Regions from separate parts of the Pseudoalteromonas sp. AWM4_233 genome, predicted to be linked through region 1. Evidence: predicted binding sites of a transcription regulator. Region 1 holds the regulator's gene; the other holds the start of a gene.
The links. The regulator NrdR, encoded in region 1, represses ribonucleotide reductase genes. The targets are predictions, from matches to a motif close to AAACACNANATNTNGTGTTT.

Region 1 (3,423 bases):
AATTTTACTGCCCACTTTAAATTCAGCAATGGTTGTCTCTTGTGCTGTATGCGGCACAATTGTCAGCTTAAACTGACAGTCTTTAATTTCATTTACAGTTAAGCTGATACCATCGATGGCTACTGAGCCCTTATACGGAATATATTTCATCAGCTCACTGGGCGCTTCTAACCAATATTCGGTTGCGCGGGCATTAGGTGAAATCGCCACGACTGTCGCAATGCCGTCAATGTGACCTGAGACTAAATGACCACCTAAACGCGAAATAGGTTGTAATGCTTTTTCTAAATTAACTGTTTGCCCTAGCTTATATTGAGCAAATTGCGTCAATTTCAAGGTCTCATTTGAAACATCGGCACGAAAACCATCAGAAAATTTTTCAACAACCGTTAAACACACGCCATTTGTAGCAATGCTATCGCCTAACTGTACATCGCCCATGTCTAAATTTGGGCTACTTACACGAACCGTTAGGTCGCCTTGATTTTGTGTCAACTCAGTCAACTTACCGGTTGCTTCAATGATACCTGTAAACATAAAACTTAACCTTTTTGCGCTACTTTGCGTGCTGTTAAACGAATATCATCGCCAACTTGCTTAATATCGTGCCATTGTAGGCTCTGTACATCTGCCATCTGCGTCAACTCTGGCACGTTAAATAAACCTCGCGCGTCTTGACCCATAATTTTAGGTGCTAAATAAAGAATATAATTATCGATAAGATTTAATTCGTGAAACTTACCCGCAAGCGTCGCGCCTGCTTCAACGAATACACTGTTGATACCATGCGCAGTTAATTGCTTTAACGCTTTTTTGATATCAACCTTACCATTTATAGAGTCAACCACCAGCTCTATAACATGTTCTGGCCACTGGTGTGCTGTATCTGCTTTTGTTCTTAAAATTATAATAGGACTATTGATTGAAAATAATGCTAAATCTGGAGACAAACGGTTTTGGGAATCGATAATGACTCGAGTAGGTTGGCGAACTGACAACCCTTCAGCAAGCTCAAGCTGCTCTGCTGAAAGTCGTACATTCAATTTGGCATCATCAAACAGTACAGTATCAGCACCCGATAACACAGCGCAGTGCTCAGCACGTAAAAACTGCACATCTTGACGGGCTGCACTTGAGGTGATCCACTTACTTTCACCATTTTTTAATGCGGTTTTGCCATCTAGGCTCGCAGCCAATTTACAACTTATATAAGGTAAGCCCGTTTCCATTCGAGTTAGAAAACCTGGATTCAGTGCTCTTGCAGCTTGCTCAAATAAACCTGCTGCAGTTTCAATACCAGTTTCTTCTAACATGCGCAAGCCGCGACCTGCGACTTCTGGGTTAGGATCAACCATGGCAGCAACAACGCGGCTGACGCCAGCGTCGATTAGGCCTTTTGCGCAAGGCGGGGTTCTACCATAATGGCTACATGGCTCCAAGGTAACATAAGCGGTTGCGCCTCTTGCCTTGTCTCCAGCCATCTTTAATGCGTGCACTTCGGCATGACCTTCACCCGCTTTTTGGTGATACCCCTGACCAACTATATCACCGTCTTTTACTATGACACAGCCCACATTAGGGTTAGGTGAAGTGGTAAAACGGCCTTTTGCAGCAAGCGCGATGGCCTGCTGCATAAAATCTTTATCTTGCTCGCTAAACATCAATCTCCAAGCCTCGCGATTTCCTCGCCAAACTCTCTAATATCTTCAAATGAGCGGTATACGGAAGCAAAGCGGACATAGGCCACTTTATCGAGCTTTTTCAGCGCTTCCATAATACATTCACCAATCATATGGCTTGCCACTTCACGCTCACCCGTCGCACGAATTTGCGATTTAATTTGATGCACGACTTCTTCAATTTGCTCAGTGCTCACTGGACGTTTCTCTAACGCGCGGTGCAGACCATTTAATAATTTGTCTTCATTGAACGGCTCTCGAGAACCATCTTGTTTAATTACCCGAGGCATGACTAATTCGGCACCTTCAAACGTCGTAAAACGCTCATGACATAACACACACTCTCTGCGGCGACGGACTTGATGGCCTGAGCCGACTAAACGGGAATCAATGACTTTTGTTTCTTTAGCGGTGCAAAATGGACAATGCATAGATAATCACTTGTGAAAAAATATAAAAAAGGCCGCAAATGCGGCCTTAATCATAACAAAATTCTTTGATTTTGTGAGCGAAATTACGCGTAAACTGGTAATTTAGCGCAGATAGCTTTTACTTTCTCTTTAACTTCTGCTTGTACTGACTCATCGTTGATGTTGTCTAGTACGTCACAGATCCAACCTGCAAGCTCTGCTGACTCAGCTTCTTTGAAGCCACGACGCGTGATAGCAGGAGAACCAATACGAAGACCAGACGTTACAAACGGTGAACGTGGGTCATTTGGTACTGAGTTCTTGTTCACAGTGATATTAGCACGACCAAGCGCCGCATCAGCATCTTTACCTGTGATGTCTTTGTCAATTAGGTCTAGTAGGAATAAGTGGTTGTCTGTTTTACCAGAAACAACTTTATAACCACGCTCTTGAAGAACAGCAACCATTGCCTGTGCATTCTTAACAACTTGCTCTTGGTAAGTTTTGAACTCTGGCTGTAGTGCTTCTTTGAAAGCAACCGCTTTACCTGCGATAACGTGACATAAAGGACCACCTTGACCACCAGGGAATACTGCGCTGTTTAGCTTCTTGTAGATGTCTTCGTCATCACAAGCTGAGATGATAAGACCACCACGAGGACCCGCTAGTGTTTTGTGCGTCGTCGTAGTTACAACGTGTGCGTGAGGTACTGGGCTTGGGTAAACACCTGCAGCAACAAGACCTGCAACGTGTGCCATATCAACTAATAGGTAAGCACCTACTTTGTCAGCGATTTCACGGAATTTAGCCCAGTCAACGATACCTGAGTATGCTGAGAAACCACCGATGATCATTTTTGGCTTGTGCTCAAGTGCTAAAGCTTCAACCTGTGCGTAATCGATCTCACCAGTTTCTTCGTTAAGACCGTACTGGATAGCGTTATACGTTTTACCAGAGAAGTTTACGTGAGAACCGTGTGTTAAGTGACCACCGTGCGCAAGGCTCATACCTAATACAGTGTCGTGTGGCTGAAGAAGCGCTTGGAATACTGCCGCGTTTGCTTGTGAACCAGCGTGCGGTTGTACGTTTGCATATGTAGAACCGAAAAGCTCATTAGCACGGTCAATAGCCAGTTGCTCAACAACGTCAACGTGCTCACAACCACCGTAGTAACGCTTACCTGGGTAACCTTCAGCATATTTGTTAGTTAATTGAGAACCCTGAGCTTCTAAAACACGTGGGCTACAGTAGTTTTCAGAAGCGATAAGCTCGATGTGCTCTTCTTGACGAGTCGTTTCAAGTGCAATCGCATTTGCTAATTCAGGATCAAAATC
Region 2 (3,423 bases), 1.3 Mb from region 1:
GATAGCGTACACAGCGCGATTTCACCTTCTGGGTCATTAATGTGTGAAAGCGGCTTTGTCGGCAGCGCAATTTCAAGACATAAGTTAGACTGACGGATAGGTGCAACCTTTGAATCAAATGGGCTATGCGTATTACAGTGGTCAACGTTTTGTAAGTAAACGCGGCCTGTACTCGCACGTTCTTGCGCAAACATAGAGAATAGCTCAATCGCTTTAATGCGCTTCTTACGAATAGACTCATCTTGCTCGTACTGTGTATATAATCGCTCGAACTCTTCTTGATCTTCGAAGAATGCATCGTAAAGACCCGGCACATCAGACGGGCTGAACAGCGTAATGTAGTCGTCTTTGATAAGGCGAGCGTACATTGTTTTGTTGAATTGCACACCGTAATCTAGGTGACGAACACGGTTTTCTTCAACACCACGGTTGTTTTTAAGTACCAGTAGGTTTTCTACTTCTAAATGCCAAAGCGGGTAGAATAGGGTAGCTGCACCACCGCGTACACCACCTTGAGAACAACTTTTAACAGCTGTCTGAAAGTGCTTGTAAAACGGAATACAACCTGTGTGGTACGCTTCACCATTGCGGATAGGGCTTCCTAACGCACGAATACGACCAGCATTTATACCAATACCAGCACGTTGACTCACATATTTAACTATTGCTGATGAAGTCGCATTGATTGAGTCTAAGCTATCACCCGTTTCAATTAATACACAAGAGCTGAATTGACGTGTTGGTGTTCGAACACCTGCCATGATAGGTGTCGGTAATGAAATTTTGAATAAAGAAACGGCATCATAGAAACGTTTGATGTAATCAAGACGAGTTTCCTTAGGGTAATCAGAGAATAAACTCGCAGCAACAAGGATGTATAAGAATTGAGCACTCTCATAGATTTCGCCAGTTACACGGTTTTGTACAAGGTACTTACCTTCTAACTGCTTCACCGCTGCATAGCTAAAGTTTAAGTCGCGGCTATGATCTAAGTAGTTATCAAGCTCGTCAATTTCTTGCTCGGTGTAATCGATAAGAAGGTGTTGATCATAACGCTTTTGTTCAACCAGCTTTGTAATGTGATCGTATAAACGTGGCGGCTCAAACTGGCCATATGCTTTTTTGCGTAAGTGGAAAATAGCTAAACGCGCAGCAAGGTACTGGTAATCTGGAGAGTCTTTATCGATCAAATCGGCAGCAGCTTTAATGATAGTTTCGTGAATATCTTCAGTACGGATCCCATCATAAAATTGAATGTGTGATTTTAATTCAACCTGAGAAACTGAAACATTATCTAAGCCTTCTGCAGCCCAAGTAATGACGCGGTGAATTTTATCGAGATCGAGCGGCTCTTTGCGGCCGTTTCTTTTACTGACAGATAACTGTTGGTTCATAGCTGTGCCTGTAATCCTTCGGATTGAATATTTAAAAAATAATTGGCGAAAAAAAGCTCAGGTTTTGACCACTATATATGGTGGTTCTTCTGATTGGGATCACAAGATAGTGGGGTTCAATTTAATTTGCAATAGCAAGGTAAATGCACAAATGTGGATAAGTTTGGGATAAATAAAAAGTGTTAGTAACTATTAACCTTTTGAGGTTTGACGCAAGTAACCTCAGCAGGAAATCAATAAAAATGATGCGATTTTTAAAGAAAATAAAAAAATATTTATAGTGTTTTCTTAATGAGCAGCTTGTGGTGATGAAAGAGCCAAAACACTAGATGTAGTGTTTTGGCGTAAATATGAGCACTAGATATGGTCTAGCACTAAAAGAGGGTTAGTTAAATTTAGATCTGCTTGCCAACTATACGCATCTTCAAGACTTGGGATGTATCCCCATAAAGCACAGGCAGAAGTCATACCAGCCGCTTTTGCTGCTTGAATATCTCGTTGTGCATCACCGACATAAAGGCATTCTGATGAACTAATACCTAATTGTTCTGCTGCATATAATAATGGCTTAGGTGAAGGCTTTGCTTCATCTAATGTGTCTCCACAAACAATAACTTCAATTTCTTTAAGTTCTGAAATTTGCCCAATTAGTGGTAAAGTCAGGAATGTTGGCTTATTTGTCATGATTGCGACTTTTATATCATCATTAATTAAAGATTGAATTAATGCTGGTACACCATCAAAGCAATCCGTATGCACTGCAATGTTAGCTTCATAATGATCAAGTACATCTTGTCTTAAGCGAGCTAAATCAAATTCAGCGAGACGACTACCAAAGCCAACATCTAAGAGCGCTTTTACGCCATCAGAAATAGCAGGGCTATATACCTCTCGAGAAACAGCAGCAAGTCCATTTATTTCAAGAACGTGGTTTAAAGCAGCCCCCAAATCGTCAGTGGTGTCGAGTAGGGTGCCATCTAAATCGAATATGACAGCCTTCATTAATCAAGTTTCTCGAAATGTAGTAAGTAATTCACACTGACATCATCATTTAAGGTAAATGTTTTATTGATTGGGTTATAATTGATCCCCGCACTTGCGCGAACTTTAAGGCCTGCTTTTTCAGCCCAGCCGATTAAAACAGAAGGGCGAATAAACTTATCGTGCTCATGTGTACCCTCAGGTACCATTTTTAGAATTTTTTCTGCACCGACGATTGCAAGTAAATACGCTTTAATCGTTTTGTTTAGCGTAGAAAAGAACACACTTGCGCCAGGCTTTGCCATTTGTGCAGCAGCTTGGATAATAGATTCTGGATCTGGGACGTGCTCAAGCATTTCCATACAAGTTACTACATCGAATTGCTCAGTATTGTTTGCTGCAAATTCCTCAGCGGGTACTTTTATATAGTCAACTTTTACACCCACTTCTAAAGCGTGCAGTTTGGCAACATTGAGTGGCTCTTGGCCTAAGTCTATACCGGTCGCTTTGGCTCCAAGTTTCGCCATGCTTTCAGTTAAAATACCGCCACCACAGCCGATATCGACAACTTGTTTATCAAATAAACCATTAGATTTGTCATTAATAAAATCGAGACGTAATGGATTAATATCATGAAGGGGTTTAAATTCTCCTTCTGTATCCCACCATCTTTCTGCGATGCTCTCAAATTTCGCAATTTCTTGTGGATCTACATTTTGATGCTCGGTCATAAAAAACTTCCTCGTGAATCTGAGCGCATTTAAATTGGATTATTTCAAAATCACACGGATTTTGCGCCTGTAATAATAATAAATCTGTGTTAGCATGAGCGTTGATATTAATAATAACTTAATCTCTAGGGCACTTGATAGTGCTAATAGAGATAGACTCTGAAGGAAAGTGCAATCAATGACTGATCTCGCCAATGAAATCCTCCCGGTCAATATCGAAGACGAGTTAAAAAATTCATACCTAGATTACGCGATGAGTGTAATCGTAGGTCGTGCATTACCAGACGTACGTGACGGTCTAAAGCCTGTTCACCGTC

Region 2: nrdA (class 1a ribonucleoside-diphosphate reductase subunit alpha) is a predicted target of NrdR. The motif match lies at 1,461-1,480, and genes of this name have one in related genera.

The regions. Positions count from the first base shown of each region.
Region 1 is NZ_JBSWSZ010000001.1:3,029,675-3,033,097, forward strand. Features, by position in the region: gene ACXAC4_RS13670 (riboflavin synthase) at 1-537, opposite strand, end outside; gene ribD (bifunctional diaminohydroxyphosphoribosylaminopyrimidine deaminase/5-amino-6-(5-phosphoribosylamino)uracil reductase RibD) at 543-1,661, opposite strand; gene nrdR (transcriptional regulator NrdR) at 1,661-2,110, opposite strand; gene glyA (serine hydroxymethyltransferase) at 2,194-3,423, opposite strand, start outside.
Region 2 is NZ_JBSWSZ010000001.1:1,743,309-1,746,731, forward strand. Features, by position in the region: gene nrdA (class 1a ribonucleoside-diphosphate reductase subunit alpha) at 1-1,394, opposite strand, end outside; gene ACXAC4_RS07750 (HAD family hydrolase) at 1,752-2,396, opposite strand; gene ubiG (bifunctional 2-polyprenyl-6-hydroxyphenol methylase/3-demethylubiquinol 3-O-methyltransferase UbiG) at 2,396-3,106, opposite strand; gene gyrA (DNA gyrase subunit A) at 3,285-3,423, shown strand, end outside.